2 regions of the Georgenia sp. M64 genome follow, and region 1 is predicted to be linked to the other one. Evidence: riboswitches for the same ligand, from Rfam matches in the RefSeq annotation. Region 1 holds a riboswitch; the other holds the start of a gene.
The links. A riboswitch is a leader RNA that binds a small molecule or an ion and turns the genes downstream of it on or off. The one in region 1 is predicted to bind thiamine pyrophosphate.
Positions count from the first base shown of each region.

Region 1 (7,629 bases):
CGGTCGGGCGCGGATGCCGCGCTCCTTCGACCTGCACGCGACGCCGGAGGTCTCGCCCGTCCCCCGCGACCGGGTGGTCGAGATCGCCGCCCGCCTGGGGTTCGACGGTGTACCGGTGGCGGCACCGGACGACGACGAGCTCGACCGGGTGGCCCGGGACGTACGCGCCACCGAGCCGGACGTCGTCGCCCTCGTCCTGGTCGGCGGCTTCGTCGACCCGGCGTTCGAGCGCGAGGTGGCCCGGGGGCTCCGAGCCCGGCTGGACGGCCTGGAGGTCGTGGCGGCCGCGGCCACCTGGCCCGAGATCCGGGAGTACGAGCGCGGTCTGGTGGCCGTTCTCGAGGCCTACATCCACCCGCTCATGACCCGGTACCTCACCGACCTCCAGGAGCGGCTGTCGCGCCTCGGGCTGACCGCCCCCCTGTACATCACCGGCTCGAACGGCGGCACGCTCTCGGTGGCGGCCGCGCTGAGACGGCCCCTGGAGACCGTGCTGTCCGGCCCGGCCTCCGGCGTCACCGCCGCCGCCCGGACGCTCGGGGCCGGCGGCCGGGCGGTCACCTTCGACATGGGCGGCACGAGCAGCGACATCGCCGTCGTCCTCCAGGGCCGCGGTGCGCTGACGACGGGGTCCCACGTCGGTGGTCTCCCGCTGATCCTGCCCGTCGTCGACGTCAACGCCATCGGCGCCGGCGGCGGCTCCATCGCCTGGATCGACACCGCCGGGGGGTCGGCCGCGCTGCGGGTGGGCCCCCGCAGCGCCGGCGCCGTCCCCGGGCCGGCGTGCTACGGGCTCGGCGGTGTCGACGCCACGATCACCGACGCGTATCTCGTCTCGGGGTTCATCGCCCCGGAGCACTTCCTCCACGGCGAGGTCCCGCTCTTCCGGCACCGGGCGGTCGAGGCGCTCGCCGGCGTCGCCGACGACCTGCGTCTGCCGGGCCGCGCCGACGAGGACGAGCGGGCGGTGGCGGCCGCCGACGCCGTGCTGCGCGTCGCGACGGCGCAGATGGCCACCGAGCTGCGCAAGCGCCTGGCCGAACGCGGTCACGAGGCGGCTGACCTCACCCTCGTGCCCTTCGGTGGAGCCGGTCCTACGCACGCCGCGCTCCTGGCGGAGGAGGTCGGGGTCACCGAGATCCTCGTCCCGGGTGCGGCGGCGACGTACTGCGCGCTCGGCGCCGCCGTGGCGCCGCTGCGCAGCGACTTCGCGCGAAGCCTGCGGCGGCCGCTGACGGAGGCCACGTTCCGCGACGTCCGTCAGGTCCTGGACGACCTGCTCGCGCGGGCCCGTGCGTGGATCGTGGACAACGGGGCACCCGTCGAGGCGTCCGTCGCCAGAGTCACGGCCGACATGCGGTACCTCGGGCAGGCCTACGAGATCACCGTCCCGCTGGCGGAGGGCCCGCTCGAGGATGCGGTCGAGCTGACGACGGCGCAGGTCGTCGCAGCGTTCGGGGCCGAGCACGAGCGGCTCTACGACTTCTCCGACCCGGCGGCGACCATCGAGGTCGCCACCGTGCGGCTCGCCGTCGTCGGGCCGGAGCCGGTGCTCCCGGTCCACGAACGACGCCGGGGCGCGGCCGACGGCACCGGCGGTGCCGCCGCCGAGCGACGGCCCCTGAGGTGGCACGGACGCTGGCACGAGACCCCGGTGGTGGAGCGCTCCGCGATCGGGGTGGGCGGAGCGGCCGTCGCCGGCCCGGCGCTCGTCGAGCAGGGCGACACCACCGTCGTGGTCCCACCCGGGTGGGCCGCGGCAGCGGACGAGGCGGGAAACCTGCGCCTGCGGAAGGACACGCCATGACGCTCACGAACGTCGACCTCGGCATCGTCGCGGCCAAGCTCGCCGCCGTCTCGGAGGAGATGTGCCTGACGCTGCAGCGGACGAGCCGGTCCCTCTACGTCAAGGAGACGGCCGACTTCTGCTGCGCCATCGCCGGCCCGGACGGACGGTTCGTCGCCTACCCCAAGGCCATCGGCGTGTCCGGCTTCGTCGGGCTCGACGTCCTCGAGACCGTCCGGGCCGCCGAGGTGGCCGGACCGCTCGAACCGGGAGACGTCGTCGTCGCCAACGACCCGTACCGCACGGGCGGTCTCGCCACCCACCTGCCGGACATCCAGATGGTCGCGCCCTACTTCCTCGACGGCGAGGTGGTCGCCTACGGGTGGGCGTTCATCCACTGCTCCGACATCGGCGGCCGCGTGCCGTCGTCGGTCTCTCCGTTCAACGACTCGATCTTCGCCGAGGGTCTGCGCATCCCGCCGGTTCGCCTGGTGCGCGGCGGGACGACGGTGCCGGACGTCGAGGCGCTCCTCCTCGCCAACACGCGTACGCCCGAGGCGAACCGCGGAGACCTCCAGGCCATGGTCAGCGCCCTGGCCACGGGGCGACGCCGGGTCGGCGAGGTCGCCGCACAGCACGGCCGCGCCGCCGTGCTGGAGGGCGGGGAGAGCGCCGTGGCGAGGACCCGCGAGCGCGCCCGCGAGGCGCTGCGGTCGCTGACCGACGGCACCTACCGGTTCGTCGACCTCCTCGACAACGACGCCGTCTCACCGGTGCCGGTGCGGATCTCGGTGACGGTCACCGTGGACGACGGGCGCATCCACATCGACTTCACCGGCACCGACCCGCAGGTGGCAGCGGCGTTCAACATCGCCTCCTTCGGCCGGCCGCACGCCTGGCTGACCACGCGCGTGCTCGCGCTCATCGGCACCATCGACCCCGACCTCGCTCTCAACGGCGGGCTCATGGACCTCATCAGCATCACCGCGCCGCCCGGGAGCGTGGTCAACGCCGTCGAGCCGGCCGCCGTCGGGGTCCGGCACGCCACCGCCTCCCGGGTCAACGACGCCCTGTCCGGGGCGCTCATCCAGGCGGCTCCGCGCATCGTTCCGGCGGCCAGCAGCGGCGTCGTCATCCCGGTGGTCCTGGCCGAGGAGACGGGCACGGGGCAGAACGTCCAGGTGGTCGAGCCCATGGTCGGTGGCACCGGGGGACGCTACGGCGGCGACGGGGTCGACGGCCGCGACGCCGGGATCTCCAACCTCTCGAACAACCCCGTCGAGACTGTCGAGGCCGAGCTCGGCGCCCGGATCCTGCGGTACGGGCTACGGCCCGACTCCGGTGGCCCTGGCACCTGGCGCGGCGGCATGGGGCTCGAGCTCGTGTTCCGGGTGGACGGGACCAGCTCCCTCCTGGCCCGTGGCCTGGAGCGGCAGGTCTTCGCGCCCTGGGGGGCGATGGGCGGGTCCCCGGGGCTGACGGCGGAGATCGTCATCAACGAGGGGACCGACCGAGCCGTGCGGGTCCGCACGGTCGACGTGCTGCCGCTCGACCCCGGCGATGTCGTGACCATCCGGACCCCCGGTGGTGGCGGGTACGGCGATCCGTTCGAGCGTGACGTCGCCGCCGTGCTCGACGACGTCCGCCGGGGGCTCGTGACACGTGAGCGCGCGCGCGCGGACTACGGCGTCGCCGTGACCGATGGCCTCACTCTCGACGAGACCGAGACCGCTCACCTTCGCGAGGAGCGCCCGAGCACCGGCTCGGGGCGTGGACTCGCGCGTGAGCGCTGGGACGCCGTCTTCACCGAGGATCTCCACGACGCGCTCGTCGAGGCGTTGGACGCCCTTCCGGTCGGCCGCCGGAGCGCTCGCAAGATCGAGATCGTCCGGGAGGTCCTCGCCGTCCTCCCGGCCGGCTTCCCCGGGGTCGACACGGCGGACGGGGAGCTCGAGGCGGCACGACGCCGGCTCGGGGCGCTGCTCGGCGGGTCGTAGCCGCGGGCTCGTGAGCATCTGACGACGCCGCGCCGACAGGTTGGCGCGGCGGTGAGTCTCGGCGCCTCGAGCGGGCCGCGCCCCATCCCTCGCCGAAGACAACGTCAGGGATGTCCTGACATTGTCTTCCGCTTGTTGTCCTCACGCCGGGTTGCGATGGGTCTCGCTCTGCGGGCGGGTGTTGGCGCCGGTCAGCGGGCCGGGCTAGCGTGAGGCCAACCCCCGGGGAGCGCTGATGTGGCGCTGAGAGTGCGGAGAGTCCGCAGACCCGTTTACCTGATCCGGTTCGTACCGGCGTAGGGAGCAGGGCACCTGCCCCACGTGCAGACGTGGGCGGGTCTCGACGTACCCGCGGGCCCGAGAAGGGACCGTGATGAGCACCCAGACCGACCGCACCACCACCGCACCGGCGCCGAACGGTGCACCGGCACCGGCGCCGACCGGTGCACCCGCACCCGCACCGGGAGCCACGCCCGACCGGCTCGGCGTCGGGATGCGCCTGAGCCTCCACCCGCACACCGACGACTTCGTCGGGGTCATCCTCGGCGCACTCGCCGACGTCGAGGCCGCCGGTCTCACCGCGGGCCTGGTCACCGAGACCGACGAGGTGAGCACCTACGTCGGCGCCCGCACCGCACCGGCCGAGCAGCGGCTGGCCGCGTACCTGACGGCGCTGGTCGCCGCGGCGTCGCGACGCTCGGGCGGCGGGCACGTGGTCGCCCACGTCCTGCTCTCCCGGGGCTGCCCGGGCGAGGTGAGCTGCGACCTCACCGTCACCGGCCTGCCGCACGCCGAGCCGGTCGCGATCGAACCGACCGGCATCCGCGCGGCGGCCCAGTGGTCCCTGTACCCGCTGCTCGACGGCGGGTCCGACGCCGGCGACCACATGGCCCACATCGAGGGCGCGATCGCCGCCGCCCAACGCCGCGGCGTCGCCGCGAGCCCGGCGCACTACGCCACGAGGCTCACCGGGGACGTGGCCGACGTCGTCGCGACCGCCGTCGACGCCTGGGCCCAGGTGGGCACGGAGGTGCCGCACGTCGTCACCCACCTGACGATCTCCGTGGGCTCGCCGAGCCCGGCACAGGCGTGAGGGGGCCGTCGATGAACGTCACCGCCGCCTCCGCCCGCCGCTGGGCCATGAAGGACCTCGTCCTCATGGTGGTCCTCGGCGTCGTCTTCGGCTTCGTCTACTGGGCGCTCGTCCAGGCCTGGAACGGCCTGAGCATCCTCATGGGCCCTGCCGGAGACCTCGCCCAGCACGTCCTCCTCGGGGGCTGGCTGCTCGTCGCGCCGATCGCCATCGCCATCATCCGCCGCCCCGGAGCCGGGATCGCCGCGGAGATCCTCGCCTCCGTGGTCGAGGTCGTCTTCCTCGGCTCACCGGTCGGCCCCATGCTCGTGGTGGCCGCCGCCATCCAGGGCATCGGCTCCGAGCTGCCCTTCGCGCTCACCCGCTACAAGAGGTACACCTGGGGCGTCTTCGCCCTCTCCGGGCTGCTCGGCGCGGGCCTGGTGTTCTTCTACTCAGCGTTCCGCGCCGGCTGGTACGGCCAGGACATCTTCGCGCTGCGCCTGGTGGTGCAGTGCCTCTCGGGCATCGTCCTGGGCGGTCTGCTCGCGAAGGTGGTCGTCGACGCCCTCGCCCGCACCGGCGTCGTGGACAACTTCGCGATCGGCCGCGAGACGGTCCGGGCGTGACCGAGCCCCTGAGTGACCGCGTCGCCCTGGAGGACGTCGGTCGTACGTCCGCCGGGCCACCCGATCAGGCGGAGACGCTCGCGCCCGGTGGAGCGGCCGTCGCGCTCGACGACGTCTCCGTCACCTTCCCGCGCCGGCCGGACCCGGTGCTGCGCGGGGTCTCCCTCCGCCTCGCGCCGGGTGAGCACGTGATCGTGCTGGGCGCGTCCGGGTCGGGGAAGTCGACCGTGCTGCAGCTCATCACCGGCGTCGTGCCGCACTCGGTCACCGCGGCGGTGGCCGGGTCGGTCGCCGTCGGATCGGGCTCGAGGTCGGGCGGCGGGACGGCGACGGCGGAGACGACCGTCGTCGAGCGGTCTCGCCACCTGGGTGTGCTCGCGCAGGACCCCGCGGCCGCCGTCTGCCTGCCGCACGTGGAGCAGGAGCTCGCCCTGCCGCTGGAGAACCACGGCGCCGATCCCGCGACGATCGGCCCGCGCATCGCAGCGGCGCTCGACGTCGTCGGGGCGACCGGGCTGCGCGGGCGGGCGACGGCGACGCTGTCCGGCGGGGAGTCGCAGCGGGTCGCGCTCGCCGCGGCGCTCGTCACCGAGCCCGAGGTGCTGCTCCTCGACGAGCCGACGTCGATGCTCGACCCGGCCGGGATCGCCGCCGTCCGCGACGCGCTCGACTCGGCCACGCAGCGGTACCGGCCGGCGGTCGTGCTGGTCGAGCACCGGCTCGACGAGTGGGCGGGTGCCGAGGGCGTCGTTGGGCTCCCGGGCCGGGCGCTGGCCCTGGCCGACGACGGCACGGTCCTCGCCGACGGTCCCACCGCCGCGGTGCTGGGGGACCACGCGTCAGCGCTGCACGCCGCGGGGTGCTGGCTGCCGCTCGAGACCGAGCTCCAGGCGCTCACCGGCGCTCCCGGCGGGCTCGGCGCAGCCGCCAACACCGCCCTGCTCACGGCGCTGGCCGAGCAGGCGGACGGGGTCGGGGAGGCTGGGCGGGGCGGCGCCGGGGCGGCTGGTGCGGACGTCGCCGGGGAGGCCGGTGGGGTCGACGCCGGAGGCGCCGGGCCGGTGATCGCGGCCCGGTCCCTCGCCGTCGGGCGCGGGGACGGGACGCGCGGGCGGCGGGGTCGGCGTCGTCGACCCACTGTGGAACCGGCTCCGGTTCTCGCCGGCGTGGACCTCGAGGTCGGCGCGGGGGAGGTGGTCGCGATCCTCGGCGCCAACGGCGTCGGCAAGTCCACCCTGCTGCTCACGCTCGCCGGGTTGCTCGAGCCGCTCGCCGGCGAGGTCACCGGGGCGCGGCCGGGACTGGTTTTCCAGAACGCCGAGCACCAGTTCCTCGCCCACACCGTGCGGGAGGAGATCGCCCACGGCCTGGCCGGCGGGGACGCCGAGGCGGTCGTGGCAGACCGGCTGCGCCGGCACCGGCTCGAGCACCTCGCCGAGCAGAACCCGTTCCGGCTCTCGGGCGGCGAGAAGCGACGCCTCAGCCTCGCCGCGATGCTCGCCCACGACCGGCCGGCCCTCCTCGCCGACGAGCCCACCCTCGGCCTGGACCGCCGAGATGCCGTCGCGACCCTGGCCACCCTGCGCGACACGGCCGCCGCGGGCACCGCCGTCGTCCTGGCCAGCCACGACCTCCGGGCCGTCGCCGCGCTCGCGGACCGCGTGGTCCTGCTCGGCGACGGCGGGCTGCTCGCCGACGGCCCGACCGCGGCGGTCCTCGGCGACGCCGCGCTGCTCGCCCGCGCCGGGGTGCGGGTCCCGCCGCTGGTCGCCTGGCTGCTCGAGCACGTGCCTCCACACGCGGTGGCGCACGTCCTGCGCGAGCTCGACGCCACGGTGGGGGTCGGCCGGTGAGCGCCTTCTCCGCGGCGCCGCTGGTGGACTCCGCGCTGGCCCGGCGGAACCCGACCGTCAAGCTCGCGCTGCTGACCGTCGTCTCGCTGGTAGTGATGTTCGTCCTGGACCCGGTGACCCCGGCGGTGCTGTACGTGCTCGCGCTCGGGGGTGTCGCGGCGTCGACCCGGCTCGCGCCGCGCTCGCTGGTCGTCGCTCACGTGCCGTTCGTCCTGTTCGCCATCGGGGTGCTCATGGTCAACGCGCTCGCCCGGCCCGGTGAGGTGCTGTGGCAGGCCGGGGCGCTGCGCGT
Region 1 covers NZ_CP145809.1:246,392-254,020, forward strand. Annotated here, with positions in the region: gene AAEM63_RS01060 (hydantoinase/oxoprolinase family protein) at 1-1,807, shown strand, start outside; gene AAEM63_RS01065 (hydantoinase B/oxoprolinase family protein) at 1,804-3,783, shown strand; TPP riboswitch at 3,997-4,105, shown strand; gene AAEM63_RS01070 (YkoF family thiamine/hydroxymethylpyrimidine-binding protein) at 4,157-4,876, shown strand; gene AAEM63_RS01075 (ECF transporter S component) at 4,888-5,484, shown strand; gene AAEM63_RS01080 (ABC transporter ATP-binding protein) at 5,481-7,337, shown strand; gene AAEM63_RS01085 (energy-coupling factor transporter transmembrane component T) at 7,334-7,629, shown strand, end outside.

Region 2 (7,629 bases), 520 kb from region 1:
TCTCCCACATCGGGTTCATGATCTGGGGGATCGCGACCAGCAGCGAGGCGGGCCTGTCGGCGGCGATCTTCTACGTCACCCACCACATCACCGTCCAGACCTCGCTCTTTCTCATCGCCGGGCTCATCGAGCGTCGCGGCGGCACCACATCCCTGGTGCGCCTGGGCTCCCTGGCGAAGGTCGCCCCGCTCCTGGCGGTGCTGTACTTCGTCCCCGCGATGAACCTCGCCGGGATCCCCCCGATGACGGGGTTCCTCGGCAAGGCCGGCCTCGTCCAGGCCGCCGCGGCCGAGGGCGGCAGCATGTCCTACGCGCTCATCGCCGGCGGTCTGGTCACCTCGCTCCTCACCCTCTACGCGATCACCAAGGCGTGGAACATGGCGTTCTGGCAGGAGGCCCCCGAGCCGCTGCCCGAGACCACCACGCCGCGCGGGATGGTCCTCCCGGCGGCCGGCATGGTCGTCTTCTCCCTCGTCCTGGCCGTCATGGCCGGCCCGTTGTACGGCTACACCGACCGCGCCGCGGCCGACCTGCGGGCGCGCACCCCGTACATCACCGCCGTCCTCCCGGACTTCGAGCGCGGCACGGGCGAGTCCTCGGACGTGGCCCAGGAGGGTGAGCGGCGCGAGGACGCCGAGGAGGAGACCGAGGACACCGACCCCGCGCCGCTGCCGACCGCGACGGACGGGGGTGACGGCTCGTGAGCTCCGACGCGCCTGCCCCCGGCGCCCCGAACGCCGACGCCCCGGCCCCTGACGCGCCTGCCCCCGTCGGGCCGGCCCGGCGAACCCTCCCGCGCCGGCCGCGCCTGCGCCCGCGGACGTCGTGGGGTGCGCTGGCGTGGCTGACGGGCGTGTGGGTGCTCCTGTGGGGCGACCTCACGGTCGCCAACGCCGTCGCAGGTCTCATCGTCGCGCTGGTGGTCACGTGGCTGGCCCCGCTGCCGCGGGCACCGTTCGACGGGCGGTTCCGCCCCGGCGGGGTGCTGCGGCTCGTCGTCCGGTTCGCGGCCGACGTCGTCGTGGCGTCGGTGCAGATCGCGTGGATGGTGCTGCGCCGCCACCACCCCACGGGTGCGGTCATCCGGGTGCAGCTGCGCTCGCACTCCGACACCTACCTCGCGGCCACGGCCGGCATGGTCTCCCTCGTGCCCGGCTCGATCGTCGTCGAGGCCCACCGGCTCACCGGGACGCTGTACATCCACGTCTTCGACGTCGACCTCGCCGGCGGCCTCGAGAGCGCCCACCGCTCCGTGCTCGAGCAGGAGGAGCGGCTGCTGCGCGCCTTCGCCTCGCGTGACCAGCTCGCCGACGCCGGGTACGCGCCCGGGCCGTCCGCGCGCGCCGGACGACTGGGGGCGCCGCGATGATCGCCGTCTACCTCTTCTGCTCGGTGGCGCTCGGCCTCGCCGGGCTCCTCGCCCTGCTGCGGATCGAGCGGGGACCGAGCATGCTCGACCGCGCGGTCGGCCTCGACGTCGTCACGGCCGCCACGCTCGGCTCCGTCGCCCTGGTCACGGCCGTGACCGACCGCACCGACCTCGTCCCCGTGCTGCTCGTCCTGGCGGTGGTCGGCTTCGTCGGCGCGGTGACGCTGGCCCGCTTCGTCGCCGTCGACCGCGCCGAGGAGGCCCGCATCCTCACCCGCGAGGAGCTGCGGGCGGTCCTCGCCCAGCAGCAGGCCTCCGACGACGACGAGGCGCCGCCCGTGCACGACCCCGACGCCCCCGCGTCCTCCGCCTCCGCGCCGACCACGCCCGACCGGGACGACATGACCGACGACGGCACCGTCACGGCGACCGGGGCCGGTGAGGGCACCGAGCCGCTGCCGGCCGAGGAGACGCCCGTCGGCGACGTGGGGAGGGACCGATGACCTGGGAGGGTGTCGCCGACGTCGCGGGGGCGGTGCTGCTCGTCCTGGGCAGCACCCTCACCCTCGTGGCGGCCTACGCCGTGTTCTTCCTCCAGGACCTGCTCTCCCGCATGCACGCCGCCACGAAGCCGCAGGTGCTCGGGCTGGTGCTCATGCTCGGCGGGGTCGCCCTGTCCGTGCGGGAGCCGGTCCTGGTGTGGACGCTCGTGCTCGTCGTCGCCTTCCAGCTCATCACCGCCCCCATCTCGGCCCACATGGTCGGCCGGGCCGGGTACCGCACCGGCAAGGTCGACGGGGCCGGGCTCGTGGTCGACGAGCTCACCGAGGACCTGCGTGCCTCCCGCCGCCGGACCGAGGGTGCGCGCGAGGCCGAGGCGGACGAGCGGGCCCGCGGCGCCGCCGGCGACGGTGCCGGCCAGGACGCCCCCGGGACCGACGGGTAGCCGGCCCGCTTCGGTCGGCGGCGAGGGCCGGCGTCGGGCATGATCGGGGGCATCGTCGACGAACGGGAGAGACGCATGGACATCGGCTGGAAGATCGTCAGCACCGGGGCGGTGCTCGCGGCGGGCGTGGCGACCAACAAGCTCGTCGACGTCGGCTGGAAGCTCGTCACCGGGCACGAGCCGCCCACGGACGAGGACGACCCCGGCGTGCGCGCCTGGGAGGTCTTCGCGTTCACGGTCGTCTCAGGCGCCATCCTCGGCCTCATGCGCCACTACGCCATGCGCGGGGCGAGCAAGTTCTACGGTGGTCCCGTCGAGAAGCGGGTGGACAAGGTCTGAGGTGTCCCGGGTGCTAGGCTCCTTCGCGAACGACAGGGGAGCGCCCGGGCGGCGCTGAGAGTGCGGGCAGCCGCAGACCCTCGAACCTGCACCGGTTAGCACCGGCGAAGGAAGTCGGGTTTCTCCCTGCATCACCGGCGTGCGCCGGTGGTGCAGGCCCTCCTTGACCGAGGAGGACGCATGACCAGCACGGCCGGCACGACCCGCACCACCGTGACCCTCCGCACCGCCGCGACGATCGGGGCCGTCGGCCTCGCCCTCGCCGGCTGCAGCCTCACCGCGGGGGAGCGCGACGAGCCCGCGGGCGGGAGCACCGGCGGCGGGGAGCTCACCGTCGTCACGCACGACTCCTTCGCCCTCAGCGAGGAGCTCCTGGCGGACTTCGAGGCCGAGACGGGGTACTCGCTCACCTTCGTCGCCCCGGGCGACGGCGGCGCGCTGGTCAACCAGCTCGTCCTCACGAAGGACTCCCCGCTGGGTGACGTCGTCTACGGCATCGACAACACCTTCGCGGCCCGCGCGGTCGACGCCGGGGTCCTCGAGCCCTACACGTCGCCGGACCTGCCGGACTCGGCGGGCGAGTACGTCCTCGACGAGGCGCTCACCCCGGTCGACGTCGGCGACGTGTGCGTCAACGTCGACCACCAGTGGTTCGCCGACGCCGGGCTGCCCGAGCCGGTCACGCTGGAGGACCTCGCCGACCCCGCCTACCGCGACCTCCTCGTCGTGACCAACCCCGCCACGTCCTCGCCGGGCCTGGCCTTCCTCGCCGCCACCGTCGGGGCCTTCGGGGACGGCTGGCAGGACTACTGGGCAGACCTGGCCGACAACGGCGTCAAGGTCGTCGAGGGCTGGTCCGACGCGTACTACGTCGACTTCTCCGGCTCCGAGGGCGCGGGCCCGCGCCCGCTCGTGCTGTCCTACGCGTCCTCCCCGGCGGCGGAGGTGCCCGAGGGCGGCGGCGACCCGCGCACCGGTGCCCTGCTCGAGACCTGCTTCCGCCAGGTCGAGCACGCCGGCGTCATCGCCGGTGCCGAGAACCCCGAGGGTGCCCGCGCCTTCGTCGACCTCCTCGTCTCGGCCGACGTCCAGGCCGACATCCCCGGCCAGATGTTCATGTACCCGGTCGACACCACGGCCCCCCTCCCCGAGGCGTGGGCGGCGCACGCGCCGCTGGCGGAGGACCCGCACGACGTGCCCGCCGAGCAGATCGCCGCCGAGCGCGAGGACTGGATCGCCGCCTGGACCGAGATCGTGATCGGCTGAGGTGACGACGACGCGCCCGTCCTGGGCGGGACCCCTCTGGGCGCTCGCGGCCGCCGTGCCGCTGGCGTTCCTCGCGGTGTTCTTCGCCTGGCCCGTCCTGGCCCTCGTGGGCCGGGGGTTCGTCGCCGACGGCGGGGTCGACCTCGGCGGGTTCGCGGAGGTCTTCTCCCGGCCCCGCACGTGGCGGATCCTCGGCCTCACCCTCGCCCAGGCGGTGCTCGGCACGGCCGGCTCCCTGCTCCTGGGCATCCCGGGCGCGTACCTGCTCTACCGCACCCGCTTCCCCGGCCGCGCCGCGCTGCGGGCGTTCGTCACCGTCCCGTTCGTGCTGCCCACCGTCGTCGTCGGCGTGGCCTTCCGGTCGCTGCTCGCCGAGGGGGGCCCGCTGGGGTTCCTCGGCCTCGACGGCACCTTCACCGCGATCGTCCTGGCCCTGGTGTTCTTCAACTACGCCGTCGTCGTGCGCACGGTCGGGGGGATGTGGGAGCGGCTGGACCCGCGCGCCGAGCAGGCCGCCCGGGCGCTGGGCGCCTCGCCGGCCCGGGCGCTGCGCACGGTCACCCTGCCCGCCCTGGCCCCGGCGATCGCGTCCGCGGCGTCGGTGGTGTTCCTGTTCTGCGCGACCGCGTTCGGGGTGGTGCTCGTCCTGGGCGGCCTGCGGTTCGGCACGATCGAGACCGAGATCTGGGTCCAGACCACCCAGTTCCTCGACCTGCGGGCCGCGGCGGTCCTCTCGGTCGTCCAGCTCGTCGTCGTCGCGCTCGCCCTGGGGGTGGCCGCCCGCACCCGCGCCGGCCAGGAGCGGGCGCTGCGGCTGGGCGCCGCCGCGGCGGCGGCCCACCCCCTCCGGGTCCTCGAGCGGGGCCCGCGCGGGCGGTGGCGGCCGGGGCCGGACCTCGTGCCCGCCGGGGTCACCGCGGTCGTCGTCGCCGGACTGCTGGCGCTGCCGCTCGTCGGCCTCCTCGTGCGCTCCTTCCGCAACCCGGGCGGAGGGTGGGGCCTGGAGAACTACGTCAACCTCGGGACCACGGGCGGGCCCGGCACGCTGAGCGTCACGGTGTGGGAGGCGACGGCGAACTCCCTGCGCGTGGCGGTCGACGCCACCGTCCTCGCCGTCGTCGTCGGCACCCTGGTGGCCCTCGTCGTCTCCCGCCGCCCGCGGTCGCGGTCGGGGCGCCGCGCCGTCGGTGTCCTCGACGCCCTGTTCATGCTGCCGCTCGGGGTCTCGGCGGTCACGGTGGGGTTCGGCTTCCTCATCACCCTGGACCGGCCCCCGCTGGACCTGCGCTCCTCCCTGGTCCTCGTGCCCGTCGCGCAGGCGGTCGTCGCCGTACCGATGGTCGTGCGCACGGTCCTGCCGGTGCTGCGGGCGATCGACCCGCGCCTGCGCGAGGCCGCGGCCACGCTCGGCGCCGGCCCGGCCCGCGTGCTGGCCACCGTCGACGGGCCCTTCCTCGTGCGCTCCCTCGGCCTGGCGGTCGGGTTCGCCTTCGCCATCTCGCTCGGGGAGTTCGGGGCGACCTCGTTCCTTTCACGGCCCGACCGGCCCACCCTCCCGGTGGTGATCTTCCGGCTCATCGGCCGGCCCGGCGCGGAGAGCTACGGGATGGCCATGGCGGCCGCGGTGGTCCTGGCGGTGCTCACCGCCTCGGTCATGGCGCTCGCCGAACGGCTCCGGACGGCGGAGGCGACCCCGTGGTGAGGGCGGACCGGGCGGGCGTGACGGACACCGCCGCGACGGCCACGGACACCGCGTCGCCGGTCGCACCCGGCGAGGCGGGTGCGACCGGCGAGTCCGGTGCGACCGGCCTGCGGCTGCGCGGGGTGGTGGTGCGCTACGGCGCCACGACGGCGGTCGACGCGGTGGACCTCGACGTCGCCGCCCGAGAGGTTGTGGCCCTGCTCGGTCCCTCCGGGTCGGGCAAGTCGTCCCTGCTCCGGGCCGTGGCCGGTCTCGAGCCGGTGGCGGCGGGCGGCATCACCTGGGCCGGCCGGGAGGTCACCGGCGTGCCGGTCCACCGGCGCGGCTTCGGTCTGATGTTCCAGGAGGGCCAGCTCTTCCCGCACCGCACGGTGGCCGGCAACGTCGGCTACGGTCTCGACGGCCTGCCGCGGGCCCGCCGCGCCGAGCGGGTCGCCGAGCTCCTCGAGCTGGTCGGCCTGGCCGGGTACGGCGACCGGTCGGTGGCGACCCTGTCCGGCGGGCAGGCCCAGCGCGTCGCCCTGGCCCGCGCCCTGGCGCCCGCGCCCGCGCTGCTCCTGCTCGACGAGCCGCTGTCGGCCCTCGACCGGGGCCTGCGCGAACGGCTCACCGGTGAGCTCCACGAGATCCTCCGTGCCACCGGCACCACCGCCCTGTACGTCACGCACGACCACGACGAGGCATTCACCGTCGCCGACCGGGTGGCCGTCATGGTGGACGGGCGCCTCGTGCAGGTGGACCGCCCGGCCCGGCTGTGGCGCCGACCGGTGAACCAGGAGGTGGCGGCGTTCCTCGGCTACGGGCCGTTCCTGCCCGGGCAGGTCCGCGGCGCGGTCGTCCGGACGTCTATGGGCGAGGTGCCGCTCCCCGCTGCCGCGCCCGGTGAGGCCCCACGCCCCGCGGCCGCTAACGTGCTGGTCGGCCTGGGCCCCGCCGCCCTCCACGTCGTCACCGGTGAGGGGTGGGCCGGGGGCGACGACGTCGTGGTCCCCGTTCTCGCGACCCGGTTCGTCCGCGGCCGCACCGAGGTCGACGTCGCCCTGCCCGGGGGCGAGCGGGCGACCGCCCTCACCACCGCCACGGAGGTCGGCGCCCAGGTGCAGGTGCGGATGGACCCGGACGGCGTCGCCGTCGTCCCTCAGACCGCCTCGTCGTAGGAGCCCACGACGGTGACGTCCAGGGCGAAGTCGACCGGGAAGTCCCCGAACAGCAGCCGGCCGGCCGCGGTCGCGGCGGCGCGGACCGCCGTGGCGACCTCGGCCGCGGCTGCCTCGGGGCTGTGCACCACCACCTCGTCGTGGAGGAAGAAGACCAGGTGCGGGGCCCCGCCGTCGATGCGCCGCAGCCGCAGCCGCAGGTCCGCCAGCCAGGCCAGCGCCCACTCGGCGGCCGTGCCCTGGACGACGAAGTTGCGGGTGAAGCGACCCCAGTCGCGGGCGACGGCGCCGGCACGGCGCCGGTCCACGTCGTCGGCGTCGCCCTCGCTCGCCCGGCGCTGCACGCGGTGCCACTGCGGGGGCGGGACCGGGGAGGTGCGCCCGAGCCAGGTGCGCACGACCTCGCCGCGCTCGCCCGAGCGCGCCGCCTCCTCCACCACCCGGGTCGCGCGGGGGTAGGTGCGCTGGAGCCGGGGCATGAGCAGGCCGGCCTCGCCGGTCGTGGCCCCGTACAGCGCACCGAGCATCGCCACCTTGGCACCGGCGCGCGTCTCGGCCACCCCCTCGTCGACGAGCGCCTGGTAGAGGTCGCCGGCACGGCTGGCGCGGGCCATGGCCTCGTCGCGCGACATCGCGGCGAGCACCCGCGGCTCGAGCTGGGCGGCGTCGGCGACGACGAGGCGCCAGCCCGGGTCGGCCACCACCGAGCCCCGCACCTGGTGCGGGAGCTGCAGCGCCCCGCCGCCGCGGGCCGCCCACCGGCCCGTGACGACACCGCCGGGCACGTACGCTGGCCGGAACCGCGCGCGGCGCCCGGGGGCGTCGGCCGGAGCCACCCACGCCTCCATCC
Region 2 covers NZ_CP145809.1:3,907,077-3,914,705, reverse strand. Annotated here, with positions in the region: gene AAEM63_RS17410 (Na+/H+ antiporter subunit D) at 1-704, shown strand, start outside; gene AAEM63_RS17405 (Na+/H+ antiporter subunit E) at 701-1,369, shown strand; gene AAEM63_RS17400 (monovalent cation/H+ antiporter complex subunit F) at 1,366-1,872, shown strand; gene mnhG (monovalent cation/H(+) antiporter subunit G) at 1,869-2,315, shown strand; gene AAEM63_RS17390 (DUF4235 domain-containing protein) at 2,391-2,654, shown strand; TPP riboswitch at 2,679-2,784, shown strand; gene AAEM63_RS17385 (thiamine ABC transporter substrate-binding protein) at 2,835-3,920, shown strand; gene AAEM63_RS17380 (iron ABC transporter permease) at 3,922-5,622, shown strand; gene AAEM63_RS17375 (ABC transporter ATP-binding protein) at 5,730-6,779, shown strand; gene AAEM63_RS17370 (bifunctional 3'-5' exonuclease/DNA polymerase) at 6,761-7,629, opposite strand, start outside.
Region 2: it holds a riboswitch for thiamine pyrophosphate, as region 1 does, so the genes downstream of both, AAEM63_RS17385 (thiamine ABC transporter substrate-binding protein) here and AAEM63_RS01070 (YkoF family thiamine/hydroxymethylpyrimidine-binding protein) in region 1, are expected to answer to the same signal.